Regions from separate parts of the Exiguobacterium sp. PvP048 genome, predicted to be linked through region 1. Evidence: riboswitches for the same ligand, from Rfam matches in the RefSeq annotation. Region 1 holds a riboswitch; each other region holds the start of a gene.
The links. Region 1 has a riboswitch for lysine ahead of ABIC15_RS10765 (Na+/H+ antiporter NhaC family protein). Riboswitches for the same ligand answer to the same signal wherever they lie in the genome.

Region 1 (10,644 bases):
CGCCATCGCCCGTGTGAAGTTGGCAATGCCGCCTTTTGCTGCATTGTAGCCGGAACGATTCAAGTCGGCTGCACGTCCTGACATCGATGACGTATTGATGATTGATCCGCCGTTCTTCAGCATCAATGGAATGACGAATTTACTCGTTAAGAATGTTCCGCGTAAATCGACGGCGATGATTTGATCAAACAGTTCGATCGGATATTCATGGACTTTCCCGCCTTGGTGGTCGATCCCGGCATTGTTGAACAGGACGTCGACCGTTCCATATGTAGACTCTAGATGGTTGGCAAGTTGTTTGACGCTGTCGACTTGTGAGACATCGACATGAACGGCTTCGGCGTTTCCGCCGGCTTCCTTGATTTTCTCTACCGTCGCTTGTGCTTTTTCAAGCTCGACGTCCGCGCAGACGACTGTCGCTCCCTGCTCGGCAAAGACAAGTGCCGTTGCCTGCCCGATTCCTGTCGCTGAGCCGGTAATGACGGCTACTTTGTTTTCAAGTCGTTTCATAAAAAATCTCCTCCTAAAAAAATAATGTCCGTTGTTGTGCTTCACCTTATGAAACATTCCCTGCGTCCATCGTGCTAAACCCATCAAACTGTCTAACGTTTTGGAGGAAAGGGAACAACTCAAACAGGAAAGCGCAACAGGAAGGGAATGAGAACGCTGACATCAGAACAACGGAGAGCAGCAAAAAAACTCTTAACCGAAGCTGTTCAGCATCAGATCGAGTTAAAGGATGGACGGATGAAAGAGGAACTGATTGAGGGAACGACGCCGGTCTTATGGTTTGGTGATGCGGCGAAAAAAAGCTGGCTGACGGTCGCGACGAATCCGTCCGCCGGACAGTTTTTAACCAAAGACGGTACTTTGCGTTTTGATTCGACGGGACCGTTCTTTTTACTTGAGCCGGACATGTCTTTAGAGACATATCTGACTGACGACAACCTGGAACAAAGCATCGGTAAGTTTAATGACTACTTTAAACAAAAAGATGTTTACAAAACCTGGTTCGGGAAGGAGCAGGGTGGAAAACTGGAAGGATTCTTAAACGGACTGGGGGCGTCGCTGTACGATTCCTCTCTCCAGTCCGTCATCCATACCGATTTCTTTCCGCTCCCGACGAAACGGTATATGGGAACGATTTCGATGCGGCAGGAACTGGAGCAATCCGTTTTTGGACAAACCTTTTTCATGAAACTACTGCCGTTGTTTTCTCTGCACGGCATCATTTTACTCGGTCGGGAACATACGGACCGGTTTCAGAAACTGGATTCAAGTACCGTCTGGGAAGATCCCGTTCCTTTACCCGATTATCCGGATGCCGTCGTTGAATTCGGGTATTCGGTTGGACTTGATTTGCCTGTCATCGGACTTCATTTTAAACCGGGCGAACAATTCCTTGGTCTCGGTAGCCGTGTCGATGAAAATGGGCGGAGTCATGGGTCGTACGGCTCGACGAACGGGCTGCGGGAGATCGGACAACATGTCCGCGAAAAACTCGAGGCATTCTATGAGGCAGATGATTGACAGTCGTTTTCGTATCCGTAATAATGGAAATGAATTAGCACTCTTGTTGATAGAGTGCTAAAAACAAACAGGAGGTATCGAAAATGGAAACGAAACAATTTAAAGCCGAATCGAAACGATTGCTCGAAATGATGATTCATTCCATCTACACGCATAAGGAAATTTTTTTACGTGAGTTGATTTCGAATGCCAGTGACGCCATGGATAAGATTTATTATAAAGCGTTGACGGACGAGACGATCACGTTCGACAAGGATGCCTATAAAATTACGATTGAACCGAATAAAGAAACACGTCAGCTGATTTTGCGCGATACGGGAATCGGGATGACAAAAGACGAGCTCGAAGAAAACCTCGGAACGATTGCCAAAAGCGGATCGCTCGCTTTTAAAGCGGAAAATGAGTCAAAAGACGGCCATGACATCATCGGGCAGTTCGGTGTCGGTTTTTATTCCGCCTTTATGGTCGCAGATACGGTGACGGTCGTGACGAAACCGTTCGGCAGTGATGTCGCCTACAAATGGGAGTCGCATGGTGTCGACGGCTATACGATTGAAGAGGTCGAAAAAGAGATGGTCGGAACCGACATCACCCTTCACATCAAAGCAAACGAAGAGGACGAGAACTACGATGAATACTTAGAACCGTACCGTCTCCGGAGCATCATCAAGAAATACTCCGACTTCATCCGCTATCCGATTGAGATGGAGGAGACGGAACAGCGTCCGGTCGAAGGATCGGATGAAACAGAGTCAGTGACAGTCATGAAGACGGTCAACAGTATGGTCCCGATCTGGCGCAAGAACAAACGGGAGCTGACGGATGAAGATTACCGCAACTTCTACCAGGAAAAACGCTACGGATTTGACGCACCGATTAAACACATTCATATCAGTGCCGACGGAGCCGTCCGTTATCAGTCCATTTTATTTATTCCGGAGCAACCGTCATTTGATTATTATTCAAAAGAGTTCGAGAAAGGACTCGAACTGTATGCGAACGGCGTCTTGATCATGGAAAAATGCAGCGATCTCTTACCGGATCACTTCAGCTTCGTCAAAGGAATGGTCGATTCGGAAGACTTATCGCTCAATATTTCGCGTGAAATGTTGCAACACGACCGGCAGTTGAAATTGATTGCGAAGAACATCCAAAGCAAAATCAAGACACAACTCGAAGCGTTGCTGCGTGATGACCGTGAAAAATACGAGACGTTTTATCAAGCGTTCGGTCGTCAGCTGAAGTTTGGTATCTACAACGACTACGGCATGCAAAAAGATACGGTGAAAGATCTTGTTCTGTTCCATTCAGCGAAGGAGAAAAAGCTGGTGACGCTCGCTGAATACGTCGCCGCGATGCCGGAAGAACAGAAGTATATCTATTACGCATCGGGCGAAAGCACGGACCGGTTGGATAAACTGCCGCAATCCGAGCTTGTCAAAGACAAAGGATTTGATATCCTGTACTTCACGGAAGAAATCGATGAGTTTGCGATTCAAATGCTCCTCAACTATGACGGAAAAGAATTTAAGTCCGTCACGAGCAGTGATCTCGGAATCGAACAGACAGAGCAGGCAGAAACGACAGAGACACAAGCCGAGATGTTTAAAGCGATGCAGGAAGTACTCGCGGGGCATGTTAAAGAAGTCAAAGCCTCGACCCGCTTAAAGTCGCATCCGGTCTGCTTTGCGACGGATGGGGCGGTATCGATCGAAATGGAAAAAATCCTGAAGGCGATGCCGAATAATCAGGATGTCGCAGCGGTCAAAATCCTGGAGTTGAACACGTCGCATGGTGTCTTCCGGGCGATTGAGACAGCGTATGCGGAAGACCGTCCGAAATTTGAACGGTACACGAAGCTGATGTATCAACAGGCGTTGTTGATGGAAGGATTACCGATTGAAGATCCGGTTGCCTTTGCCAACGAAGTCTGCGCCTTGATGGTCTGATTTAACAAAAAAAGCCGGTCCCGATACAATCATCGGGACCGGCTTTTAGCATATCGTAACGGTTTAAAACATCTGACTTATTCCGAGCGAAGTTGCGACGGCACTTCACCGCGTCGTGACAAGATGTTTAACATCACAACGAAAATCACGAAAGCGACCAGCGCACCGATGAAGCCGAATACAGACGAACCGGTGACACCGAGTACGAGATATCCGACAGCAGATACGACGGCGCCAATCAAGGCATACGGCAACTGGGTCGTCACGTGATCAATATGGTGTGAACCGGCACCGGTCGAACTGAGGATCGTCGTATCGGAAATCGGTGAACAGTGATCGCCGAAGACAGATCCGGCGAGGACGGCAGCGAGTGTCGGCAACAACAGACTTGGATCGACTGCCATGATCAGATCGGCTCCAATCGGTAACATGATGCCGAACGTTCCCCAACTCGTTCCGGTTGAGAACGCCATGATGCTGGCAATCAAGAATAATAAGAACGGCAGATAAGAAGCAGGAATCGATTTGCTGACGAAACTGGCTAAATAATCCCCGGTTTTCATATCGCCGATAACTGCGATGATCGTCCAGGCAAATAACAGAATGACGACAGCGGGCCACATCGATTTTAGCCCTGCCCAGATGCTGATACGGTAATCGCGTGCCGGAATTTTTCGACCGATCAGCATCAGGAACGCAACGATTAAACTGATGACGACACCGGAAACAAGAGAACGTGTCACGTCCGTCGCTTCAAAAGCGCCAATCAATGTAAAGGGACGGTCGTCAGCCGCAAGTGCCTGAGCACCTGTCCAAAGGAGTGCTGTGACAGTCGCGATGACTAGGACGATAATCGGAACAACCAGGTCGCGGACTTTCCCGCCATCGTGCTCCTTGACTTCTTCCGCCATTCCCATCGGTGTCCCTTTGTTGGAATCAAACAATTCGCCTTGTAAAGCCCGCAACTCGTGCGTCCGCATCGGTCCGACAGCAATTCCCGTATAGGCAATGTAGAGCGTCAGTAACAAAGCAAAGATAGCATAAAAGTTCAATGGCACAATCATCATGAAGGCACTGAACGCCGAGTAATCCGTAATCGAATGCGTCGTTAAAATACCGGCAATGATTGAGATGATGAAGGCACCCCAACTTGACAACGGACTGATGACACAGACCGGTGCAGCGGTCGAGTCGATGATATACGCCAGCTTCGCACGTGAGACGCCACGACGGTCCGTTAACGGACGACTGACGTTTCCGACAGCAAGACTGTTGAAGTAATCATCGATGAAGATCAAAATCCCTAACCCGAAAGCAGCGAGCCTTGCGCCACGCGCCGTTTTGACGTGTGTCGTCGCCCATTCTCCGAAAGCATGAGCACCTCCGGACGTTTGAATCAGCGTCGACAAGACACCGAGTAATAGTAAGAAAACAAGTAATAAGACATTCCATTCATTTAACGCACCGTCTGCCCAAAACAGGCTGAAGATGTTTTTTCCGAGATAAACCGCGGTATCAATTGGATTGAAGCGATGAAGCAGTAAGGCGCCGATTAAAATCCCGACACCAAGTGAGATGACGACTTTGCGTGTAACGATCGCTAAAACGATCGCGACAAGCGCTGGTACGAGTGCGACGATAGAATCTGAATAATTGACCATAGTTGTGGTTTCTCCTCCTTTTTTAGAAGATGAGACCCGTTGCACAGAAAAAAGCAAGGGCACCGGCAACAAAGCCGACACCCTTGCTGGATGCGTCTTTCTTAGCCGAATTGGAGTGCTCCATACAATACGCGTATGGCAATCGAACGGGTCTTTCCCGGTTCGACCAGCATCGTCATGTCTGACACGTGACGATACTTCGGCAGTCTCACCTTTCTTTGATCGTCTTTGTTGTCATCCTCAGACCAAATACTCATTAACACCGCGCCTCTACCTCATCGATAGAATAGTCATATTCTTTTCATATCAAAATTTTATCGTATTCCCCCAAAAAAATTAAGGATGTTGGTTAAGTATTGAAGTAAGAATTCAATTGCTTCATCAGATAATCTTTATTTTCTTCAAACTGTCGCTTCCGATGTCCGTTGGCACCGGAAGGATGGGGGAAACCGAACAACACGGTATGTTTTTTGATCCGTCCCTGATGAAGCAATGTCCGGACCGTCGATTCGACGACGCGTCCAAACGGTACGAGAATGACGGGGTGGGGTAACTGATTTAATTCCGCCGCAAAGTGCTCATAGGCATAATGTTGTAAAAGCGGTGTCCGGTCAATCTTCGGTTGATGTCCCGTATAATTTTTATCACGGTAAAAAACGGGATGTCTCAAAATCGAAGTCGTGTGTAACAGTTCCTGATTTGTATGAAATAACGTGGCGGTTGAAGCAATATTCAGCAGACGATGTAGTTCAAGTTCATCTAACATCGCTGTCAAATTACGCCGCATGGGACCGGCGAAACTGGCACTGTATTTGACGAGTTTTGATGTTTCTTCGATTGTGGCACCATGGTGGAAGGCATCAGCCGCTTCTTCATAAGCAAGCCGCATCTGTTCAAATCCTGGTGTGATACCAATGAAGACTATTTTGGCAGAGCGATTGATATATTCTCCGATCGGTGAATAGTAAACGGATAATTCCTGCTCCTGTTGTAATAGGAAACCGTCTATGAACAAGTCCTGGCGCGTCAAGGATCGATCAATCGGTAAGACCCGGATGGCCTGTTCAAAAATCGATAATGAATTCAGCATGATAAGTCCTCTCTCTTTCTGTATTGGACCTATGATAACAAATAATGGTATTATATACAATTTCAACCCATATCAATATAGTAAGGGGTCTCTTAAGGTTTAAAAAAACCTTGCGACCAAATTGGAGGCAAGGCTGTTCTAAAATGAGTTATGAAGAAGTGCGTTCTTTGACAGAAGCTACTTCATACGTGATGATTTCACTGCCGAGCATCGGTGATTCCTCTTGTTTACCGTCTTTTTGTTCCGGACGTTTGTGAGAAGCTTTAAAGTCATCGCTGTTGCGCCAAGCTTCAAAATGCTTCATGTCTTCCCAGTACATGTTGACGTTCATTTCATCATGTTCGTCGAGTCCTTGCGTCAAGAGAACCTCGACACGGACAAACCCCTCCATCGTATCAAGACCACTTGGACGAGTGAAACGTGGTGCGAGTGCTGCTGCCATTCCTTTTTTGACTTTAATCCGATTCGTAACGACGATCATTGGATAGTCCCCCTTTAGAATGAAATGCGTACATCCATAGTATAGTACGATGAAACCAACAATGCTTGAAAGAAGGAATCAAATATGAATGAAAAAGAGTACGAAGAACGGTTACGCATCGAGACGATTGATATTCAGCACCTTTACAATGCGTTCAGCCATTACAACCGGTATGAACCGACACCTTATGCGGCGCTAGAGGAATTGTGTGCTGTCTATCCATTCGATTATACGGATACGGTAATTGATTTTGGATGCGGAAAAGGCCGGTTGAACTTTTATCTGCATGACCGGTTTGATTGTTCCGTCATCGGTGTTGAGATGAACGGACAATTTTATGAAGATGCCCTTATGAATCAAGTCACCTACATGAAAAAGATGAAGAGACGGCGGGGAAGTATCCGTTTTGAACATACGTATGCGGAAGCCTATCCGATTCCAGATGATGTCACGAAATGTTACTTTTTTAATCCGTTTTCCGTCCAGATCTTTATGAAGGTCGTTGATCAAATCTTAGCATCCGTTGAACGGCATCCGCGTCCGGTGGATTTGATTCTCTATTACCCGGCAGACGAATACCGATATTATTTAGAGAATCAAACGATTTTTGAACAGGTGGAAGAAGTCCGTCTGAAAGAACTTTTTGAAAAAAATCATGACGAACGATTCGTGATTTATCGGGTGAATCTGTCCCAAGAAGTACCAAAACGGGTATAAGGTACTAACGGCAAGCACCCCAAAAAGTGAGGCGATTCGGATGATTCATTTACAGCACGTGACGAAAGAATTTGCGCCGAAACGAGGTTTATTTGATGTCAGTTTCACGGTCGAACCGGGTATGGTGTTTGGTTTTATCGGACCGAACGGAGCCGGGAAATCAACGGCAATCCGTCAATTGATGGGCCTGATTCAAGCAGATTCCGGTCATGCGACCATCGGTGGATATGACTGTTGGAACCAATCACAGGATGTAAAACGAATTGTCGGCTATTTACCGGGGGAGATTAATTTGCCGGGTGATTTTACAGGCGAACAGGTCCTGCATTTGATGCAACAACTCCATCAAAGCAAACCGGAACGTCAGTCGGAGTTACTCGAGCAGTTTCCTTTTGAAACGAAAACGAAAATCCGGAAGATGTCGAAAGGGATGAAGCAAAAATTGGCATTGGTCGGCTGTTTCATGAAGGATGCTCCCGTTTATCTGCTCGATGAACCGACGAGCGGACTTGATCCGTTGATGCAGGAACGCTTTTTAAGTCTGGTCGACAAGGAACGGCAGCGCGGAAAAGCGATTTTAATGAGTTCACACCATTTTCCGGAGATGGAAAAATCGTGTGACCGGGCAGCGCTGATTAAAGAAGGACGGATCATCATCGAAGCAGACATTCATGAATTGGTCCGGTCGAGCCGAAAACAGTACACGATTGAATTTGGGCTCGAAGCACAAGCTGAACAGTTTGCGCTTCAGATCGGAAGTCAACGGTTTCAGAATCATGTTTCCTTTTTTACGAGCAACGAACGGACATTAAATCAAATCATTCGTCTGTTGACCGAATACGATGTCCGGGCGATTCAAACTTCAGCAGATGATTTGGAACACGTCTTCTTACATTATTATAGTGAGGAGGAACCATCATGATGACGATCGTTTGGTCTTTGCTCAAGCATAACGGCAAACCGATCACAGCTTATGCGGTCGGGACAAGTCTGTATCTCTTGATGCTTGCGGCACTTTATCCGTCGATGATGAAGACGGGGTTACTCGAAGCGAAACTGCAGGCACTGCCGCCGGAAGTCTTGAAAGCTTTCCAGTACGATAAGATCACCGGTTTTGATAATGTGCTTGATTTACTGGGCGGCAATTATTATGGGCTGATTTTTCAAATCATCGCGTCTTTATTTTTATTGTCACTTGCTACGCGTTTACTGGCACGGCCGATTGATAACGGTGAACTGATTTTATACTTGGCAGCTCCGATTACGCGTCATCAATATACAGCATCGGCGATGATTGTCATGTTTCTTGCCAGTACATGCCTGGTAGTATGTAATACCTTCGTTTTATTGATGGCCGACTGGTTTGTTTCCGGAGTTTCGATTGACGGGATGACGCTCGTCCGCTTTCAAGTAAACGCGCTGTTCTTGCTGTATGCGATCGGTGGATTTACCTTATGCATTGCGACGCTATTTGATGATGAACGACGCGCCTTTTCGATTGCCGGCGGTGTGCTTGTGCTGTCAATCGTCCTGACGATCGGCTCCGGTCTCAGCGAAAAAACGGAATGGATGCGTTACGGATCGATTTTCAGTTTGTTCAACACCCAACAACTATTGGAAGGAACCCACCACTTCTTTTTGCATCTCCTGCTGCTGGCGAGTATCAGTTTGTTATTCCATCTCGGTGCCTTTGTCAGTTTCCGTAAGCGCAGTTTGTCGATTTGACACGACTAGACCAAAAAACAAGCCAAAGTGGACATGAAAATTTACAGAAAGTGAACATTTAGGATTTGAACGTTGCGTAAGCGGCTGATTTTTACTAAGATAAAGGAATGTTATAGTTCTGGAAAAAGAAATGAGGTCTCACTAATGAATAAACCATCCATTTATGGATTAACACTTGAGCAGATGACTGAATGGTTATCGCATCAAGGTCACAAACCGTTCCGAGCAAAACAAGTCTGGGATTGGTTGTATCGTAAACGTGTCACTACTTTCGCAGAAATGACGAATGTCAACAAGGATTGCCTTGAGTTGTTAGATCAGAGTTTTGCGATTGATTCAATGACGCAAGCCGTTAAACAAGAATCAGCAGACGGAACGATCAAGTTCCTCTTCAAATTATATGACGGCAGCCTGATCGAAACGGTTCTGATGCGTCATAAGTACGGTCTGTCTGTCTGTGTCACGACGCAAGTCGGATGTAACATCGGCTGTAGCTTCTGCGCAAGTGGCTTGATTAAGAAGAGCCGTGATCTCTCTGCTGGAGAAATCGTCGAGCAAATCATGAACGTTCAGCATCACCTCGATGCTGTCGGTAAAGAAGAGCGTGTCAGCCACGTCGTCGTCATGGGTATCGGTGAGCCGTTTGATAACTTCGACAACATGGTCGATTTCCTGAACGTCATCAAGGATCATAACGGTCTTGCAATCGGTGCGCGTCACATCACGGTATCGACAAGTGGACTCGCAGACAAAATCTACAAATTCGCAGATTTAAAACTCCAAGTTAACTTGGCGATTTCATTACACGCGCCAAACAACGAACTCCGGACACAAATCATGAAAATCAACCGTGCGATTCCGCTCGAGAAATTGATGCCTGCCATCGATTACTACGTCAAGACGACGAACCGGAAAATCACGATCGAGTACATTCTCTTGCGTGGCGTCAACGACCAAAAAGCCCAAGCGATCGAGCTTGCGAAATTGTTCGAAGACAAACGTCATTTGACGTACGTCAACTTGATTCCGTACAACCCGGTCGACGAGCACGGTCAATACCAACGCAGTACGTCGGAAGACATTTCAACGTTCTACGACACATTGAAAAAGAACGGTCTGAACTGTGGTGTCCGTCTTGAGCACGGTACGGATATCGATGCTGCATGTGGTCAGCTCCGCAGTAAACAAATCAAAAAAGATACAGTCGCAGCAAAATAAGCAAGTGGAGCTTCCTGTCACTCTGACGGGAAGCTCTTTTGACGTCCTGCTGAAAGTAGCGCATAATGAGAGGTCACGTCTGATCCATTCATCGAACCAACACATAAACTATAAAAATAAAACTATAAAAATAAATGAGGTATTCTTATGTCCAAAAAACCATTCACTGATTTTCAACTCAGTACACCGATTCTAGAAGCAATCGAACAGCTCGGTTATCATACACCGACCGATGTCCAGCAAGCCGTCATTCCGGTCGCCTTGTCGGAAAAA
Region 2 (10,644 bases), on a different contig from region 1:
AATCCGGCAAATCGCTTCATCTGACGAAAGGAATTCATCTCGTCATCGATCAAGCCCACTTCCCGCTTCAACAGGCGGTTTACTTTGATGTTCCGGACGGCCGGATGATTTTTGCGATTCCCCGTGAAGGAAAAACGTACGTCGGTACGACGGATACGAATTATCAGGGGGATATTCTCGAACCGGGCGTAACGGAAGAGGATCGCGATTATATCCTCGATGCGACCAACAAGATGTTTAACGTCGATCTTCAGCCGCAACATGTCGAATCCACCTGGTCTGGTCTGCGTCCGTTGATTCACGAAGACGGCAAAGATCCGAGTGAACTGTCGCGTAAAGATGAAATCTTCGTCTCAAAATCCGGCTTGATGTCGATTGCCGGCGGAAAATTGACGGGGTACCGGAAGATGGCGGAACGAATCATCGATATGGTCGCCGATCAGTTCAAGGAGGAGGAGAACCGGATTTATCTCGCGTCCCGGACACACGATATTTTACTCGGCGGCGGTCATCCTGACGGCAGTAAAGGATTTGCCCGTTACTTGAAAGAACAGCAACCTAAAGGTGAAGCCCTCGGATTGTCTCCGAAGGAAGCGACATGGCTGATTCAACGTTACGGAACGGATGTCGAACGTGTCTTTGAATTAATTCGCTCGCGCGGCAGTGAAGCGGAGCGTTATCAGCTTCCCCTTCACTGGTTCGGAGGACTGTTATACGGAATGGAAGCAGAACTCGTCATGCAACCGGGTGATTTCTTGAATCGACGCGCCTCTGCCGTCTTCTTCGATTTCCCGAATGCAGAAAAATATGCCGACAGTGTTCTCGCTTTAATGCGAAGCGAACTTGGATGGTCGGCAGAAGAAGAAGCTAAAGCCAATGCCAGCATCCAACGTGAGTTCGATGCGGTTCGGATCAAGACGTCTCTACCATCTTAATTTCCTGCTTGTCACAACAAAAAATGCGACCCCTCACGGGATCGCATTTTTTTATTTTTCGTCCGAAGCTGCGAGTTCAGCAGCCGGCATGTTTCCTGGTTCGAGATTCGAGTTCTTCCGGGCAAAGGCGAAGTATAGAACAAGTCCGATCGCCAGCCAGATGAAGAAAGCAATCCATGTTTCGAGTTTCAAGTTGAACATTAAGAAGAGACAAGAAGCGATCGCTGCGATTGGCACATACGGCATTCCCGGGCATTTGAATGCACGTGGAAGATCCGGTTGTGTTTTACGAAGGATCAAGACTGCTACAGAGATCAGGACGAATGCTGCAAGTGTTCCCATGTTAACGAGGTTCGCGATGACATCAAGCGGAACGAGTCCTGCGACTGTCGCACTGCCAAGACCAATCATCCATGTTGCTTTGAACGGTGTTTTGTATTTGGGATGTACTTCCGAGAATACTTTCGGGAACATGCCGTCACGTGAGATGGCAAATGCTAAACGTACCATTCCGTATGTCATGACGAGGATAACCGTTGTGATTCCGAGGATGGCACCTAAATCGATGAATCCTGCAACCCAGTTTTGTCCTGCCATTTGAATCGCGAGTGAGACCGGGTGATCGACGCCCGCAAATTTTTGGTACGGGACGATTCCTGTCATGATCGCTGCAACGATGACGTAAAGGACTGTACAGACAGCAAGGGAACCGATGATACCGCGTGGCAAGTTCTTTTGCGGCTCACGTACTTCTTCTGCTGCCGATGTAACAGCATCAAAACCGATGTAAGCAAAGAAGACGATGGCTGCTCCGGAGAAGACGCCGCCCCATCCGAACGGAGTAAATGGTGCCCAGTTCGTCGGTTCAACATAGCCGACACCAACGACGATGAATAAGACAACGACTGCTAGTTTAATGATAACCATGATGTTGTTGACGCGTTTTGTTTCTTTAATCCCCATCGATAACAGGGCTGTAATGGCAAGTAAAATCAGGAAGGCCGGTAAGTTGAAGAACGTTTTTGCGCCTTCTACCGCGCCGGGAGCTGCTGAGAGTGCCGTAGGAAGATGAATACCGAATCCACCGAGTAAGGACTGGAAGTAACCCGACCACCCTGCCGCAACGGCACTCGAGGCGAGTCCATATTCCAAGATTAAGTTCCAACCGATGATCCATGCGAAAATTTCTCCCATCGTGGCATACGTATACGTGTAGACGGAACCACTGACCGGAATCGTCGAAGCGAATTCGGCATAAGCGAGTGCTGCTAACCCACAGGCAATGGCAGATAAAATGAATGAGACGATAAGACCAGGTCCTGCTGTCAATGCTCCTGTTCCGGTTAGGACGAAAATCCCTGTACCAATGATGGCGCCAATTCCTAAAAACGTTAAATCCATTGCGCCAAGATTTCGAGCAAGTCCACTGTTACGCTGACTCGCAGCAATCATAGCGGAAACATCTTTTTTCCGCGTCAAACTCATGATGATACTCCCCCTGTTGTGTGTTTAGTTCGAATTACAAAAAAGTTTTGCAATTACTTAATCCAAAATTTACGAATTTTTCAGATAAATTGATATAGGTCATTAGACCCATTTGTAGAATGCGTTTCGCTTACATGATTTTTTATTCATCAAAAAATCCCTTCGTATCCCAGTATGAACTGGTATTCAGAAGGAATCTTTGCCTAATAAAAGGTCTTCGAAAATAGTGTTCAGCGGTTAGCTAACCAACTTAAAAACACTTGGAAATCAAGCGTTGTACGCGCTGCATAGGCACTTGACCACCGCTGAATTTGACGAATGAACTCAGCGTCAGATACACCGATTGATTCGATGATGACGACGTCTGCATGATGATGTAAGATATCGACATCAACTCCCGCATCCATGTCGGCCCGTGCGTGGATTTTGGCGGTAATTTGACCTTGAATTGAAAGGACGTTTTCGAGGTCATCTTGGCTTTTGATGTGCTTGGCTTTCAACTTTTTTTTGTATGGGGAACGTTCCCGGACATAATATTCTTTCCCATGCATCGTCACGTAACCGAGATACGGATCTTCATGTGCCTGCATCGCCTTTTGTGAAGTTACGATCCGACGACCTTGGTGAACCGTTTCGACTTCCTGCAAATAGGCGGGTACAAACAGTGACGGAACGGATGACTGGGCTTGTTTCATCTCAAGAATCAGGTCTTCATGCTCTCCTCCTGTTCCTTCGACCAAAATATAGTAGCGCTCAAGACCAATCGAAGCCGTTCCGCTGTCGAGTTTATAGACGATATCCTTGATGGCGTAGAATCCATCTTCCTGCCGGTCCTCAGCATCGATTGATGCGATGTACTCCGGCCAAACCGCTTCAATCGCTGTGTAAGCGGAAGAATCAAGCCGCTTCATATCCGGTAAGTCGGCGAACCGGCGTTGTCCGTCGACGACCGTCGTCCGCTCTCCGAGTAATTCCGCTTTCTTTTTCTCCGCTTTTTTGATCAATTTACGGATCGGTCCTTTTGTATTGTCAGTCGTAAAACAGACTTTGCTCGGATTTTTTCCTTTCGCATATTGGCGTAAGTCATCTAAGTAGTGTTGAACATAGGCGGCAATGGCCGGCTTGGCATCATATCCGGCTTCTTCTGCGAACAGTTGAACCGAGACGGCCATCCGGATTAAATCGTACAGGTAGGATCCGAGATACCCTTCGTCAAAGTCATTGACGTCATAAATGATTTCTCCTTTGGCATTGCCGTGGACTCCAAAATTTTCGAAGTGGAGATCCCCTTGAATCCAGGTCGGTGTCTCAGGCGGCGTATCAAATCCGAGCGGAATCCGGGTCACGTCATAATAAAACAGATGGGAACTGCCGCGGAAAAAGAGAAACGGACTTGCACTCATCTTTTGATACTTCGTTTGCCGTGCCGCTTCATCGAGTCTGCGGACTTCATGATCGTAGAAATCGAGTACTTTTGAGATTGTCAGTTGCCGAATTTCCTCATAGACTTGCGTGAACATGGAAAACCCTCCCTTTGTCTAGAAAAAAAACAGCAAAACGAATCCGCTTTGCTGTCTTTTACCTTCATTCGAAGTGCTTTTTATATTCCCCGTATCCAGCCGAATCAAGCTCTTCTACCGGAATAAATCGGAGTGCTGCTGAATTGATGCAGTAGCGGAGACCTCCGAGTTCAGTCGGACCGTCATCAAAGATATGACCAAGATGACTGTCGGCATTCGCAGAACGGACTTCTGTCCGCGTCATGCCGTGACTCGTATCGAGTTCGACTTCCATCTTATCCTCTGAGATCGGCTTCGCGAAACTCGGCCATCCACAGTTCGAGTTAAACTTGTCTTTCGACGTAAAGAGCGGTGTCCCGTCGACGATATCAACGTAGAGACCCGGTCGCTCCTCATCCCAGTATTCATTGCGGAAAGCGGGCTCTGTCCCGTTCTCCTGCGTAACTTTATACTGGATCGGTGTCAGGCGTTGTTTCAACTCCTGCTCCTTGCCTTGATCTTTCCAGGCTTCTTTGACGAATTTGGCACGTCCCGATCCGACACTGTACATCTGATAACGGAACGGATTTTTTTTGTAATAATCCTGATGGTACTCCTCTGCCGGCCAGAACGGTTTGGCCGGACGGATATCGACTGCTACCGGTTTCGAGAAACGACCGGACGCATCAAGTGCCGCTTTCGAACGTTCTGCCGCCTGTTTTTGATCTTCATCGACATAAAAAATGGCCGGTTCGTACGATTGACCGCGGTCATTGAACTGTCCGCCGCCGTCCGTCGGATCAATTTGCCGCCAAAAAATTTCAAGCAACTCATCATATGTGATGACAGACGGATCATACGTGACCTCGACCGCTTCTAAATGTCCTGTCGTTTCAGAACAGACTTCTTTATAAGTCGGGTTTTCTGTATGACCACCTGTATAACCGGAAATGACTTGTTCGACACCATCATATTTATGGAATGGCTTGACCATGCACCAGAAACAGCCACCTGCGAATATTGCTTTTGCCATCTAGCTTCCCCTCCTCTGTATAGATCTATTTTAACGCGTTCCGTGCGGCTACCCTACTATCTTGCTCAGTCAATCTTCGGGATTCGCTTTTAAGCGGCGCATGACAAAATAAATCGCCGCAAATACTAAAATTAATCCACCGAACGAATACCACATGTTATTCATGCGGTACAGCATCTGATAGATTGCTAACGTCACAAGTAAAATCGCAATCGGGATGAATGCCCGTTTAAAGTGATACCAATAGTTCACTGAGGTCGCCTCCATTTTTCTTTTATCTTAATCGATTTCTCTCCGTTTGATACGTTTTCCAGATGATTTCTTTTTCAAAAGGCACAAAAAAAGTCGACTCCGCTTGAAACGGAATCGACTTTTCATTTACGGACGCGGATGCTCCGGGAATTCCATTTCTTCATAAGGAACGACCGATGTCCGGTTTTTAAATTTATGACCTAACCAAAAGGCAAGGAATAACGGGATGCCGACATAGGTTGCGGCAATTCCCACCCAGTCAATTTGATCCGCGAGGAACGCGGCGTAGTTTTGACCGACGATGACGAGGAAACAAAGTCCGAACGCAAAGAGCGGTCCAAACGGGAAAGCAGGTGCCACGTACGGCAAATCACTGAGCGAATGACCTTGCGCAAGGAATCCTTTGCGGAAACGGTAATGGCTGATCGCGATACCGAGCCATGCGATGAAACCGGTCATCCCTGATGCATTCAACAGCCACAGATATACTTGACCGCCGAACATCGATGTCAGGAAGCAAAGTGCTCCGATGGCACCGGTCGCAAGCAACGCATTGCGGGGAACACCATTTTTTGAGACTTGTGCGAACAATTTCGGTGCATCCCCTTGGCGTGCCAACGTATACAGCATCCGTGTCGACGCATACATTCCGGAGTTTCCTGCCGATAAGACAGACGTCAGGATAACAGCGTTCATCAATGCTGCCGAGAACGCAAGACCGGCTTTTTCAAAGACAAGTGTAAACGGACTGACCGCTACATCGGTAATGTCATTCGAAACGAGGTTCGGGCTTGTGTACGGAATCAACATTCCGATGACGAAAATCGCAAACACATAAAACAGAAGAATCCGCCAAAAGACTTGTTTCACGGCTTTTGGAACGTTTTTCTTCGGATCTTCCGACTCACCGGCTGCGATTCCGACAAGTTCTGTTCCCTGGAAACTGAAACCGGCAACCAGGATGATACCGATGACGGCCGGGATGCCTCCGACGAACGGCGCATCACCTAACGCAAAGTTTTTAAAGCCGACCGGTGCTTCAGATGTGAAGACACCGAAGATCATCGCGACACCGACAATCAGGAAGATGATGACAGTGACTACTTTGATCATCGCGAACCAATATTCCGCTTCCCCGAAACCTTTAACGGAGAAGTAATTTAAACCGATCATCAATAACAGGAACAAAGCACTGAAGTAAAATCCGGGAACATCCGGGAACCAGTAACTCATGACGATTTGCGCCGCAACGAGTTCTACAGCGATCGTGACCGCCCAGTTGTACCAGTAGTTCCAACCTAACGCAAAACCAAACGACGGGTCGACGAATTTCGCGCCGTAGGTCGAGAATGAACCGGCGACCGGCATATATGCTGCCATCTCACCAAGACTCGTCATCAGGAAGTACACCATGAGTCCGACAATGGCATAGGATAACAATGCACCGCCGGGACCGGCAGCAGCAACGGACGCACCGGAGGCAATGAATAAGCCGGTTCCGATCGCACCGCCAATCGCGATCATCGACATGTGGCGGGCTTGCAGACCGCGTTTTAGTCCTTCTTCGGTTGAATCGAGTTTTCTTTGGGGTTGTAAAGTATTCATCTCATTCGCTTCTCTCTTGTTAAGATTTTTTGAGAGGACACTTTTTGAAAAAACAAAAAGCGCCCTCACCTTCCAGAAGGAAGATGAGAACGCAACATAGTAAAAGGATGCGCCCCATTCTACCGTCGTGAAAGATAGCTCCCCACAAGTCATATCTGACCTGTGACAGTATTAGACCTGTTCGATCTAATCCCAATCGATCATCTTCAAAGCGATGATTGATTTCGGCAATTCTTCCTTTTCAATCACCTCATCTGCCGCTTGACGACATCCGTGACTGTACTTATAAGAACTGCAACCTCCATCCCACTGGTTGAGTGAGAACTAATTAAGTTAGTTATAATTTCGTTATTACATCGTCATGTTACACAAAACGTCTTTAAATTGTCAATTCTTTTTTTGAAATGTCGGCTATTCATGGTAAAAATCCGCAATTTTTAGTACACTAAATTATAGAAGTTAACCGAGAGAAAGGATGTTGCTTGAATGCCACAAGAACGTGATCAACTGACTTATCGATTAGAGGAACAAATGCGGATCATTCTCCGGACATTACGCCGTGAACTCAACCGACTGTTTGAAGGGACCGCGACACGAAGTGAATTTTTCATTTTACGCAGTCTGTCCGAAAATGGTCCCCAACGTCCGACTCTACTCGCAGAGCAGTTTGAGCTTGCGACAAGTCAGGTAACAGCTTTGACTGATCGTCTGTACAAAGCCGGATTCGTCACGCGGACGCGCTCGACGGATGACAGAAGATCGATTGTTTTAGCACTGACGGAAGAAGGAGAATCCGCTTTCCGCGAACTTGAAATCGTCCGCCGGAAATATCTCCAAGATCGTTTCGGCACCCTGACGGAAGAAGAGCTGAATGCGATGGTTCTCGTCTTCGATAAGATCCTCTTGACGATGGATGAAGAAGCGATTTCTTCCTAAAAAATTACTTTTGAAAAAATATTTATTTTTTCCGCCGACAAAGTTCACTTGACTGTGTACTTTGTCTTTTTTGTTGACTTCATCATCTTCCGCTAAACATTTTTCCATTTCTTGCCGTTATTAAAAGGGGTATATTAGAAGTAACTTATTGAAAATGCGTTTATGAGGAGTTGGGAGGATTTGTTGTCCATCATGAATAATTTCATCATCAATTTTTGTCTACTGTTTACAACGATTACTCTTTTGTTTCTGCCTTTTCGAAATCATCCGCGGATTACACCGAAAACGAACCTGAACGTTCGACTCGTGTTAGGAGGCATCGCCGGCCTGATTTCTGTCCTATTAATGCTCAACAGCATCCAGATTGATGTCGCCCGGATTGATTTACGGATTGTTCCTGTCGTCATCGCCATGATGTTCGGCGGTTTACCGAGCGCTCTCGTCACCGGTGCGATGATTATCGTGACACGTTTTATACTGACACCGGTCGAACAAATGGATGCCGCTGTCGTGTCAACAATCGTCATCGGAGTGTTAATCCTGACGATTGCCGTCGTCCGTCGCTATATCCGGTTGACCTTCTGGAACTTCGAACTGATGATCGGCATCGGTATCGTCTATTCGTTACCGGGCATCTATCTGCTGACGAACAGCTGGACGACCTTCATCGAGATTTCCCTGGCTTACATATTCTTTAACCTGATTGCCGGTTTCGTGACCTATCATCTGTTGACAGAGTTACGACGACACTTTGAAAATATCCAGTACCAGCAAAAACTGGCCATGACCGACGCCTTGACAGGGCTCGCCAACCGCCGCCGGCTTGATGACTCCCTGTCACTCGTCGGTTCAGCAGAAGAAGGCTACTCGCTGATCCTGATTGACATTGATTTCTTTAAGCACGTCAACGATACATATGGTCATGACGCCGGTGACGACGTCTTGCGGCAACTCGGGACGACGTTAGCCTCACTGGCACGACCGGATGATCTGGTCGGACGTTACGGCGGCGAAGAATTTTTAATCATTCTCCCGAACACCTCACTCGCCGATGCGAAGAGCATCGCGGAACTTGCCCGGACGACGGTTGCCCGAAATCTGTTTCCGACGACAGCCGTCCCTGATCTGCAGATTACGATTTCTCTCGGCATCGCGCACTCGAGCAGCTCGCATACGTCTCTTGAAGCCTTACAGCAGGCAGATAAAGCGCTGTATCATTCGAAGGACAGTGGACGCAACCGGAGCACGACCTATACCAAACAATTGCAACTCGAACAGGCCTGATTCCCGCCCTTTCCCGTCATCCGGTGAAAGGGCGGTTTTTTGACATCACTTTAAGTCGATTGTTCCGGAAAACCGATGCTCTTGACTGTTCCGAAAACAATCATCCGGCTGAGTTGATCTGCCATGTAGGCCGCCGAATAAGGACGACCGTTTCGTAACCAGGAAATCAGTAGCCCGAGCTGTCCGCCGATCACGTAATTCAACAATAAATCACGATCGACCAGTTGGGTTTCCGTTACCGTGTGCGCTTCGAACACCCGCTGATAATTTTCCTTTAACGTATCGAGAAAACGCGAGATGAACGTTTTGACCGGACCGTTCAGCAACATCGTCCGGTAAAATTGTTCATGTTGTTCAATATGGATGAACAGTCGTTCGAAGTAACGGCTGACCCGATCGAGCGACGGAGCAGCCGGTGCTCCGGTTCCCTGAATCCGGATTGCTTCCATCAGAAGCCGCATATGATCGTCTACAATCTGATTCATCAAATCATATTTATCCGTAAAGTGCGCATAGAAGGTCGATCGATTGACCGCCGCTCCGTCCGTTAACATCTTGACGGTAATCGTCGAAAAAGGATGACGGTCCAGCAAACGAAATAATTCTTTTGTAATACGGTCACGTGACCGCTTTGGTCGTGGATCTTGTCCTGAATTCATCTGCTAGAACCCCCTTTTTTTGATATTGTATCCGCTATCATTGACTTTTCCAACACTTTGTCGGAAATTGTCGGTTGTATGTTGATTCCTTCTCCATATAATTAACTATATTAACTACTCCTCCCCCAGAGGAGTATTTTTTATGTTACGACTGGGGAACTCAGAGTATACGGAAGAAAGGATGCATTTCATATCATGAACATGAAAAAAGTATTATTGATTAACATTTTGACACTGGTTGTTTTAATCGGTGGAGGCGCGATCGGCTACTACTATTACGATCAAGCGACAAGTTACGTGAAAACAGACAATGCCAAGATTGACGGAAAAATGATTACCATCGCAAGTCCGGGTGCCGGTAAACTGACGGACTGGACAGCCAAAACAGGTCAAACGCTCGACAGTGACGCGACACTCGGTCACGTCATGATGGCGCAAGCCGGTCAAAAACCAGTCAGTACAGTGATCTCTATGCCAACAAAAGCAACAGTCGTTCAGTCGATGGCGACAGAAAACGGCGTTGTCGGAGCAGGAACACCGCTCGCTTACGGTTTTAACTTAAATGAGCTTTGGGTAACAGCGAACGTCGAAGAAACCGACATTGATGAAGTCAAAGTCGGACAGACTGTCGATGTTTACGTGGACAGCTATCCGGACACGACGTTATCCGGTGAAGTCGAACAAATCGGTATGACAACAGCTGGAACATTTTCGATGATGCCGTCTTCAAACGGAACTGCCAACTACACGAAAGTTGCGCAAGTCATTCCGGTCAAAGTCTCACTGTCACAAGAAAAATCACTCGACATTCGACCTGGTATGAATGTGACCGTCCGCATTCATAAGGATTAAGGAGGGACGTCTATGTCTACGACCTTCCTCTTCGGATACATCGCTTTTATGGTTGTCACGATCATCGGTGTCAACCTGATTGCACGGCGTTCACGTCCGGCCCG
Region 3 (10,644 bases), on a different contig from region 1:
CCGGATGGTCCGAACGGAATCATGGATGCCATGTTCATCCGTTTGTTTGACTATGCAACTGAGCAAGGCTACCACACCTTTAATATGGGAATGGCTCCGCTCTCGTCCGTTGGTGAGGACGAAACCTCATTTTGGCAGGAACGCGTGGCAGCGGATGTGTTCAATAACATCCGGTATATGTACAGCTTTACAGGACTGAGACGATACAAGGAAAAATACGATCCGAAATGGGAAGGACGTTACCTCGCCTACCGTAAACGCCAATCACTGACGATTGCGATCTTAAAAGCGACACGTCTGATTTCGAAGAAAAAAGACCGGATTTTATTGCCGTGACTAAAGAAGATTCCGGATCAGACGCCGGGATCTTCTTTTTCACAATCGGTTAAATGTATAAAGGTCTATACAACTAGAATGAACAGCAGTATACTAAAAGGGAAGAGAGATTATTTGCCGGAATTCAAACGAGAAAGGAAGTCACAAGATGCCAACTATGATTCATGCCGAAATTTATACGGGACAGACCGTTATTCACGATGGATTCATCCGCTTTGAGGAGACGATTCAGGAAATCGGGCCGATGTCCGCGTACACAGAGCGTGACGAAACAGTTATTGATCTTGCGGGGAAACGATTGATTCCAGGAATGATTGATGTCCATATCCATGGCGGATACGACGTCGATACGATGGACGTAAGTGCGGAAGCGCTGTACCGATTGAGTGAAGCCATGCTTGCGGAAGGTGTCACGTCCTTTTTTGCGACGACGATCACCCAAGACTGGCATCAGATTACACGGGCCCTGGAAGTCGCGCGCGATGTCATCGACTCTCGGGAGACGACGATTGAAGGGATTCACCTGGAAGGACCGTTCATCAATCCGGATTATGCCGGAGCACAACCGCTTGAATACATCGTCGAACCCGATGCAGATCAGTTTTTAAAATGGCAACAGGCATCCGGAAATCAGATCAAACTCGTCACGTACGCTCCGGAACAGCCCGGTGCCCGTGATTTTGAAGCGGCGGTTCGAAAGACGGGGGCGATTCCATCTGCCGGACACACCGATGCGACATTTGACCAAAGTCATTTAGGTAATGTCACCCACGGGACACATCTCTACAATCAAATGCGTCCCTTGCATCACCGGGAACCAGGGACGGTCGGATATTGTCTTCTCGAACGATCAGTCTTTGCGGAAATCATTCCGGACGGGATTCACAGTTCAAAAGAGATGGTCGAATTCGCTTACCGGATGAAAGGACCAGACCGTTTGACGGTCATCACCGATGCGATGCGGGCAAAAGGATTGTCGGATGGAGAATATGAACTCGGCGGACAAACCGTACACGTCAAGGACGGAGCTGCCCGTCTTGCGAGCGGGAACTTAGCCGGCAGTGTCCTGACGATGGATCAGGCGCTACGCAATATCATCCGCTTTACTGGCTGTTCACTCGAACAAGCCGTCCAGATGACGTCGATTAATCAGGCAGAGGAATTCGGCTTAACACATAAAGGACGACTCGAGCAGGGCAAGGATGCCGATTTTGTCGTATTGACAGCAGACTTGGAAGTGGAACAAACCGTTCACCGCGGGAAAGTGCACCGATTTACAAACGGAAAGGGGTAACAACTGATGAAATGGATGATTGTAGAAAAAGCAGAAGAATTGGCAAATGTTTCGTATCAACTGCTCAAACAGGAGATTGTAAGACACCCGGAAGGATTAACGATCGGACTTGCGACCGGCAGTTCTCCGCTCGGTGTGTATGAAGAATGGCGCAAAGATCGAGTGGATTGCCAGCATGTGACGACCGTTAATTTGGATGAATACGTCGGACTCAGTCCGGATCATCCACACAGTTACCATACCTTCATGCAGGAGCACTTGTTTGATGCGGTCGACTTTAAAGAATCGTATGTGCCGATCGGAAGCACGGCGGATCCACGGGAAGAGAGTGACCGCTATGAAGCGCTTGTCCGGCAATTAGGGATTGATATTCAACTGCTCGGTATCGGTTCGAACGGTCATATCGCGTTTAATGAACCCGGTACTCCGTTTGATGCCAAAACCCACGTGACTAAGCTGACCGAGTCGACCCGACAGGCCAATCAGCGCTTTTTCGACCGGTTGGAGGATGTGCCGACCGAAGCGATCACGATGGGAATCGGAACGATCATGGAAGCGAAGAAGATTTTATTGGTTGCTTCAAGCGAGCGGAAAGCGGAGGCGATCCGCGACATGATGGAAGGTCCGGCGACGACGGATTGTCCGGCAACGATTTTACAGCGGCACGCCGATGTCATGGTCGTTCTGGACGAAGAAGCGGCAAGCTTGTTATCGGACGAAGCGAAACGTACAGGGCGAGCTGCCTATACGAACTTCATGAAATGAATCGATGACTCGTCTCTGATGAGACCGGACTGCTTCAGACCGGTCTTCTCAACAGACGGGTTTTTTGTTTTGTATGCGTCAAGTCGTGCGAGTGTAAAAACAGTGAAATCACATGATCTTAATCGAATCGTAAATTGACATTTTAATAAAAGTCGGGATAATGGAGAATAGTGAACTTTACAGAAAATTTACATGAAAATGAGGGCGTACAGATGCAGACGAGATCAGCAAGAAAGAGGCAACCAAGTGCTGGCAAGATGTTCATCAAAGTGATTGCTGCCTTGTTATTACTTTTGACCGTCATCGGTTCCGGTTATGCGGGAGCGGTTTTCATTAAAACACAGGAAACGCTGGCAAGAACACAAATCAACATTCCGGGTTCAAAAGTCAGTTCGAAATATGATGATGTGCCGTCCGAATCTTTCTTGATTTTAGGAACGGATGAAACGAAAGCCAGTAAAGACCGGCATGAGCCGGCACGATCGGATGTCATGATTGTCGGTGTCCTGAATAAGAAGACCGAACAATTGGTACTGACAAGTATTCCACGGGACTCACTCGTCAATATCGATTATTCCAAATATGATGTGCCGTACGGGAAAACAGGTGTCGAGCAGGATAAAATCACTCATGCTCATTATTTCGGTTCAATGGACAAATCGAGTTCATACAACGGAATCAAACTGGCACGTGAGACAACCGAAAATCTGCTCGGTATTGAAATCAACCATGTCGTAAAAGTTAACTTCCAAGGATTCGTTCAGTTGATTGATGCACTGGACGGAGTCGATATCGATGTCCGTTATGCCTTCAAGGAACAGGATTCGGCGCGTAAAGCAGGGACGATTACCGTTCCGAAGGGAATGCAGCATTTGAGCGGGGAACAGGCACTCGCTTACGTTCGAAACCGTCATGATGACCCACTCGGGGATATCGGCCGGGGACAAAAGCAGATGCAGGTCATCCAAGCTGTTGCAAAAGAAGCGGCAAGCTTCCGTTCGCTCGGGGCGTACCGTGACATCTTGGACGCTGTCGGCGACAACGTCGAGACGAACTTAGGTCCGAACGATTATCTCCGGTTAGCTGACTTTACGACAGCTTTACGGAATACGACAGAATACCAGCTCGCAGGTGAAGGATACATTGGAATCAGCGGGAAATGGGAGTACCATCTGGATCCGAATCAACTTGACCGGGTGAAAGCCAACCTGGCCAAGGCGATGCAAGGACAAGAAGTGTCACCGATGAAAGAAGAGACAGGGACACCGGGAGCCACGGACCCGACAACAACAGATGATTCGACGACAGTCGAGCAACCCGTTCAGTAACGCTAACGGGTGATGTTAAAAAGCACACGTTTCAGATACTTTCTTGAAAAGTATCCTGAAACATGTGCTTTTTTTCGGAAAGGAAGATGAGTTCTCCTCTGTATTCAAATCAGAATCAGCGTTGCCGTTCCATTTCGACCGTGAACGTATACCGGTCACCGCGATACGCGGAAATGACATACTCAAACGGTTGATCGGTGGCAAGGAAAGTCAGTTGTTCGACGGACAAAACAGGTGAACTGACCGACAGACCGAGGTGTTGTGCTTCTTCTTTTGTCGCGAGACGTGATTCGAAAGTCTGACTGGCGCGACCCAGGTTGAGTCCACTGGCTTCAGCAAAGGCATAAAGGGACGTAATGGCGACATCCTGGTTCAAACCCGGCAACAGCTGTTCTGGGATATAAACAGTTTCGAGCGCAAGCGGTTGTTCGTTTGCGATGCGTAACCGTTTTAATTCATAAATTTTGGCACCTTCACGAATCCCGAGTTTATTCGCAATCGTCATTTCAGCAGCAATCGTTTGATAAGACAGCAGTTCACTCGCCGGTTCCAAACCAAGATGTTCCATCTCTTCGGAAAAACTGGTTAATCCGGACAGTTGCATGACGATTTTTTTGTTGGCGACGAATGTGCCGCGTCCTTTTTGACGAATGAGATAACCAGCGTTAACAAGATTCGAGATGGCTTGACGGACAGTCATCCGGCTGATTTGATGGGCTTCGGCAAACTCGCGTTCCGAGGGGATCAAATCGCCGGGTTGTAACAGACCCTCCTCGATTTGTTGCTTCAAGGCAGCCTCGATTTGGTAGTAGATTGGAAGTGGTGAATTTTTATTAATATGCTGAATCACGGCATTTCGTCCCTTCGCGGTCGATAGTCTTTCATCTAGTGTACTAGGAAATGGAGATGTCGACAAACGATTGTAAGTGATTTGTGTCATAATAGAAGCAAATTCAGTGCTGAAAAGGTGGAATGAAGATGCGTTCAGAGCAAATTTATCCGGACGTCCGGACTTTCGAATCAATCGTGACAGGTACGAAGGAAGAACAAGGCTACTGGGTAAGATTAGAACAAAGTTACTTTTATCCGGAGAGCGGGGGGCAGCCTGCCGATCGGGGAACACTCAACGGGGTTTCCGTCCTCGATGTCCAGCTTCAAGAAGGGGATGTCTGGCACCTGCTCGACAGTCCGCTTCTTGAAAACGAAGTGCAAGGTGAGGTCGATGATGTAATTCGAACGGATCATGCGGCGCAACATACAGCACAACACGTTATTTCTGCCATTCTTCAAGACGAATTTCAAATCAAGACAGTCAGTTTCCGAACCGGCACAGAAGAATCGACGCTTGATCTCGATCTCGGTGACTGGGATGAGACGCTTCAAAGTCGTTTGGAGGAACGTTTACGGACGGTGATTCAAGCGAACCTCTTGATTACGGCAACGGAATATACAGAAGAAGAAGCATTGCAGTTACCGTTACGAAAAACACCACAAGTCACAGGAAAAATCCGGGTCGTTCAAATCGGTGAACTGGATTACAGTGCCTGTGGAGGAACGCATCTCGCCTCGACGTCGGAACTGGAACTGATTTTATTCACGGGACTTGAAAAGGTTCGCGGGAATATTCGTTTAGCGTACGTTGCAAAAGACCGAGCGTTTCGATTACTGACGACCGAACGGCGTGTCCTGACAGAAACTGCACGTGCAGTATCAGCTAAAAAAAATCAGGTCCATCTTGTTGTGGAAGACCTGAAACAGGAGCAAGTCCGTCTGAACCGTCAAATCGGACAGGCAGAAGATTTGCATGTCAAAACGGTCTTAAAACAGTTGCTCGCAACGGATGAACCGGTTCTCACCGTACGGCATGATCAAGAGGATGTCCGTTTTTCAGAAAAACTGTTGAAAGCCCTGGCTGAAACAGGACGGACAGGATTCGTCTGGAACGAAAACGCCAAAAAATTATTCATGTGCAGCGCTGGATCCATTCATCTCGGAAAATTTGCCAAAACCCATTTAAAGCAGTTTAATGGACGGGGCGGCGGAAGTGAAAACAATGCCCAAGCAGTATTCCAAACGTATGAAGAGGCACAAGCTTATGCAGAAGCATTAAAGGAGGAATTACATACATGACAGTGATTCAAGTAAAAACAACCGAACAAAAACAAGCGGTCCGAATGATCCGGGAACGGGTTTTCGTCGAGGAACAAGGCGTTCCGAGCCATTTGGAATATGATACGCATGATGAAACAGCGATTCACTTGCTTGTCCTCGATGAGATGAATCGTCCGGTTGCGACGGGGCGGACCCGTCCGTACGATGAGCAACGGATGAAGGTCGAACGCGTCGCGACCCTTGCGGCGACAAGAGGAAAAGGATACGGCGGCGAGCTGATGCAGGCGATGGAGCGGATTGCCCGCCGGGAAGGCCGGACGATTTTAACGCTCGGTGCCCAAGTACAGGCCATTCCGTTTTATCAAGGGCTTGGTTATGCGATTGTTTCCGATGAATTTGACGATGCGGGCATTCCGCACCGGACGATGGAGAAAAAAATTTAATGCTGATTTTTTTGAGAAATCCTGAAAAAAGGGTTTCTTTTTTTGAAAGTCTATGTATATATATAATTCATAGTGAATTTTTATACAGACAGATACAGTCGAATTCAAGGAGGAAATAAGAATGACAAAACAAAAATTGATTTTAGCGTATTCGGGTGGACTGGATACTTCAGTCGCCATCAAATGGTTAAGCAAGGACTATGACGTCGTCGCATTGTGCATGGATGTCGGCGAAGGAAAAGATTTGTCGGTCATCAAAGAAAAAGCGTTACTCGTCGGTGCGATCGAATCGATTGTTCTTGATGTCAAAGATGAATTCGCAAATGACTTTGTTTTGCCGGCCCTCCAATATGGTGCGCATTACGAAGGTGCGTATCCATTGATTTCCGCTTTATCTCGCCCGTTGATTGCTGAAAAACTGGTTGAAGTGGCACATGCCCACGGTGCCACAGCAGTCGCCCACGGATGTACCGGAAAAGGAAACGACCAAGTCCGGTTCGAAGTTTCGGTTGCTGCTCTTGATCCGTCGCTCGAAGTCATCGCACCGGTTCGCGAATGGAAATGGTCACGTGAAGAAGAAATCGCTTATGCAAAAGAAAACAACGTTCCGATTCCGATTAATCTCAACAGCCCGTATTCAATCGACATGAACTTATGGGGACGCAGTAACGAATGTGGTGTCCTTGAAAATCCATGGACAGAGCCGCCGCAAGATGCATACGCTTTGACGGTCGCACCGGAAGACGCACCGGATCAAGCGGAAGAAGTCATCATCGGTTTTGAAGCAGGTGTTCCGGTTTCGATCAACGGGACAGCGTATCCGCTGGCGAAGCTGATTACAGAACTGAATATCATTGCCGGTGCACACGGTGTTGGACGGATTGACCATGTCGAAAACCGTTTGGTCGGCATCAAGTCACGTGAAGTGTATGAGTGCCCGGGTGCGACAGTCTTACTCAAAGCCCACGCAGCACTTGAAACGATCACATTGACGAAAGACGTTGCCCACTTTAAACCGATTCTCAGCAAACAATATGCAGAAACGATTTACAACGGATTGTTCCATGCCCCGCTGACAAAAGGCCTCAAAGCGTTCTTGACGGCAACGCAACAGGACGTGACCGGTGAAGTCCGTGTCAAACTGTATAAAGGGAACGCAACCGTCACAGGACGTCAGTCAGCAGTTTCGCTCTACGATGAGAAACTCGCGACGTATACAAAAGAAGATGCCTTTGATCACGAAGCAGCGAAAGGATTCATCAAATTACACGGTCTTGCGATTTCGACACATGCCAGTGTCCATCGTCAGGAAGGCGTGAAAAAATGACGAAACTATGGGGCGGACGTTTTACGGAAAGTGCTTCCGCTCAAGCGGAGGCCTTCGGAGCATCGATTTCGTTTGATCAGAAATTAGCAGCCGTTGATTTACAGGGGAGTCTTGCGCACGCGCAGATGTTATATGAACAGGGAATTCTTGAAAAGACCGAGTGGGAACAAATCGAAGCCGGTCTTAAACAGTTGCAAACGACACTCGAGCAACACGTCTATACGACAGTGGATGAAGACATCCACATGAATCTCGAGCGGTTACTGACGGAACAGATTGGTCCGGTCGCCGGTAAACTGCATACAGCCCGCAGTCGAAATGACCAGGTCGCGACTGATCTCCACCTTTGGATGGAACAGCATGTTTTAGAACTCCTGTCGAGTCTTCGCAACCTGCAATCCGTCATTACGGAACAGGCGGAGCAACATGTGGAGACGGTCATGCCGGGTTATACCCATCTGCAACGGGCGCAACCGATCTCACTCGCGCATCATCTGCTCGCTTATTTTTGGATGTTTGAACGGGATGCCGATCGATTGACCGATAACCTGAAACGGATTCGGATGTCGCCGCTCGGTGCCGGGGCACTGGCGGGAACGACTTTCCCGATTGACCGCTTCAAGTCAGCCGAGTTACTTGGGTTTGAACAGGTCTATCCGAACAGTTTGGACGCGGTCTCAGACCGGGACTTCGTGATTGAATACCTTGGCATCGCGTCGACGGTCATGATGCATCTGTCACGCTTTTGCGAAGAAATCATCATCTGGGCGTCGCAAGAATTTTCGTTCATTGAGCTGTCCGATGCGTTTTCGACGGGATCAAGCATGATGCCGCAGAAAAAAAATCCAGATTTCGCGGAACTGATCCGCGGCAAAACAGGTCGTGTCTACGGAAATCTGATGGGTTTCCTGACGACAATGAAAGCATTACCACTCGCATACAATAAAGATATGCAGGAAGATAAGGAAGGTGTCTTTGACACCGCTGATACCGTGTTACAATCCGTTCAAATTTTTACAGGCATGATCGAATCGGCTACGTTTAAGACAGAAGCGCTCAAGAAGGCGACGATGCAAGACTTCTCGAATGCAACGGAACTGGCGGATTATCTGGTCACAAAAGGGATTCCGTTCCGGGAAGCACATGAAATCGTCGGGAAAGCCGTCTTACATTGTGTCCAAAGCGGCTGTTTCTTAAAAGATTTGACGCTGTCCACGTATCAGACGTTCCATCCGGTCATTGCAGAAGATGTCTATCCGTTGTTAGATCCGGTTCAGGCGGTCGCACGACGGGGAAGTTACGGCGGGACCGGTTTTACGGCCGTCCGGGATCAACTCGCATTAGCGAAGAAGCAACTTGAAAAATTATAAAATTCAAAAAAAGTTTGGCAAATCACTGGATTTAACAAAAAATGTTTGCTATAACTGTAACTAACAACCGACAGATAGAGGCGCGGATGACATCAGTAGCAACACTTATTCAAGGCAAGCATGCCAAGTGATGTGAAAGGGGAAATCCGCCGAAGTGAACAAGAAAATGCTTTTTCTTGATTGCTGGTACAACGGTTAAGATCCGTTGTACTGCCGAAACCCACGTTTCGGAGCGCTATCTTACGTAAAAGAACGTATGACGCTGTCATCGTTTGTCCGATCGTGATAACGACGGGCCGTAGGAACGCTCCTACCGGCCCGTCGTTTTTTTCTGTTTCGGGACAAAAGGAGATAGGATTGTGACAACTGTACTTAAATTTGGTGGTAGTTCGGTTGCGACTGTCGAACAGATTCAGTCAATTGCGAATTATTTGAAGAATCGGACGGGACAAGGGGAAAAATTAGTCGTCGTCGTGTCGGCAATGGGGAAAATGACCGATTCATTGATTGCTCAGGCGCAGGCGATAACGGACCGTCCGGAACGACGCGAACTGGACCGGCTGCTTGCAATCGGTGAAGAACAGACGATTTCATTACTCAGCATCGCCCTGAACTCACTCGGGATAAAAGCCTTGTCACAGACAGGGGCCCAGGCAGGCATCAGCACGATGGGACTGCACACGAAAAGTAAAATCAAACAGATTGACGGCGAATTGCTCCGGAAAAAACTGGAGACATACGACGTCATCATCGTCGCCGGTTTCCAGGGCGTCAATGAGCTCGGGGATGTCACGACACTCGGTCGCGGCGGATCGGATACGACAGCCGTCGCATTGGCCGCGGTTCTTGATAAACGATGTGAAATTTACACGGACGTCGACGGTGTTTACACAGCTGATCCACGGATTCATGCAACGGCACAACCGATTCCACACATTTCATACGATGAGATGATGGAAATGAGTGCACTCGGTTCAAAAGTCATGGAGATGCGCAGTGTCGAACTCGGTAAAAAATACGGCGTCCACATCTTCGTCGGAAAAACATTAGAATCGGAAAGAGGGACTTGGATCATGGAGGCAACGGAAACGATGGAACAAAAAGCGGTCACGAGCGTCAGTGTAACGAAAAACGTGTTGACGGTGTCAATCAAGCATGTACCGCAGACGAACTCGGCGGTCGCGGATATCTTTGAACTGTTATCAGGACGTCACGTCAACATCGATATGATCAGTCAGACGACGTTTGACAGTGACATCTTCCTTTCCTTCTCTTGTCCGCTGGATGAAGAAGAGTTTTTGGAAGAAGCACTGCAGGATATCATCAATCGTTTCCCGACGGTCAAAGTCGACCGTCATAACCAGCATGCCAAGTTATCCGTCGTCGGAATCGGGATGCGGGACGCAACCGGGGTCGCTTCGAAATTGTTTGCGACGTTCCGGGCGGAAAACATCACGTTTTATCAAGTCACGACATCAGAAATCAGCATCTCATATACGATTGCCCAGGCCGATATCGAACGGACTGTCGCAGCAATCGCTCAAGCATTCGACCTGTAAGGAGGAAATCATATGTATCATGTCGCAGTCATTGGCGCAACCGGCGCCGTTGGTCAAAAAATGTTACAAGTCCTGGCGGAACACGATTTTCCGGTCCGTCAGATTTCAGC

Region 2: another riboswitch for lysine. It lies ahead of ABIC15_RS12340 (amino acid permease); the one in region 1 lies ahead of ABIC15_RS10765 (Na+/H+ antiporter NhaC family protein).
Region 3: another riboswitch for lysine. It lies ahead of ABIC15_RS10150 (aspartate kinase); the one in region 1 lies ahead of ABIC15_RS10765 (Na+/H+ antiporter NhaC family protein).

Annotation. Positions count from the first base shown of each region.
Region 1 is NZ_JBEPSU010000005.1:86,911-97,554, forward strand. Features, by position in the region: gene ABIC15_RS10750 (SDR family oxidoreductase) at 1-510, opposite strand, end outside; gene ABIC15_RS10755 (hypothetical protein) at 658-1,530, shown strand; gene htpG (molecular chaperone HtpG) at 1,614-3,479, shown strand; gene ABIC15_RS10765 (Na+/H+ antiporter NhaC family protein) at 3,557-5,140, opposite strand; lysine riboswitch at 5,246-5,421, opposite strand; gene ABIC15_RS10770 (uracil-DNA glycosylase family protein) at 5,490-6,230, opposite strand; gene ABIC15_RS10775 (heme oxygenase) at 6,379-6,711, opposite strand; gene ABIC15_RS10780 (methyltransferase) at 6,796-7,428, shown strand; gene ABIC15_RS10785 (ABC transporter ATP-binding protein) at 7,469-8,350, shown strand; gene ABIC15_RS10790 (ABC transporter permease subunit) at 8,347-9,153, shown strand; gene rlmN (dual-specificity RNA methyltransferase RlmN) at 9,298-10,371, shown strand; gene ABIC15_RS10800 (DEAD/DEAH box helicase) at 10,519-10,644, shown strand, end outside.
Region 2 is NZ_JBEPSU010000007.1:52,572-63,215, reverse strand. Features, by position in the region: gene ABIC15_RS12365 (glycerol-3-phosphate dehydrogenase/oxidase) at 1-935, shown strand, start outside; gene bcaP (branched-chain amino acid transporter BcaP) at 987-2,420, opposite strand; gene ABIC15_RS12355 (DUF2252 domain-containing protein) at 2,651-3,940, opposite strand; gene msrA (peptide-methionine (S)-S-oxide reductase MsrA) at 4,005-4,952, opposite strand; gene ABIC15_RS12345 (hypothetical protein) at 5,022-5,204, opposite strand; gene ABIC15_RS12340 (amino acid permease) at 5,331-6,809, opposite strand; lysine riboswitch at 6,937-7,121, opposite strand; gene ABIC15_RS12335 (MarR family winged helix-turn-helix transcriptional regulator) at 7,296-7,745, shown strand; gene ABIC15_RS12330 (diguanylate cyclase) at 7,938-9,029, shown strand; gene ABIC15_RS12325 (TetR/AcrR family transcriptional regulator) at 9,080-9,688, opposite strand; gene ABIC15_RS12320 (HlyD family secretion protein) at 9,884-10,540, shown strand; gene ABIC15_RS12315 (DHA2 family efflux MFS transporter permease subunit) at 10,553-10,644, shown strand, end outside.
Region 3 is NZ_JBEPSU010000004.1:149,984-160,627, reverse strand. Features, by position in the region: gene mprF (bifunctional lysylphosphatidylglycerol flippase/synthetase MprF) at 1-336, shown strand, start outside; gene nagA (N-acetylglucosamine-6-phosphate deacetylase) at 485-1,630, shown strand; gene nagB (glucosamine-6-phosphate deaminase) at 1,637-2,395, shown strand; gene ABIC15_RS10180 (LCP family protein) at 2,608-3,723, shown strand; gene phnF (phosphonate metabolism transcriptional regulator PhnF) at 3,839-4,573, opposite strand; gene ABIC15_RS10170 (alanyl-tRNA editing protein) at 4,702-5,853, shown strand; gene ABIC15_RS10165 (GNAT family N-acetyltransferase) at 5,850-6,278, shown strand; gene ABIC15_RS10160 (argininosuccinate synthase) at 6,400-7,605, shown strand; gene argH (argininosuccinate lyase) at 7,602-8,975, shown strand; lysine riboswitch at 9,043-9,221, shown strand; gene ABIC15_RS10150 (aspartate kinase) at 9,335-10,534, shown strand; gene ABIC15_RS10145 (aspartate-semialdehyde dehydrogenase) at 10,547-10,644, shown strand, end outside.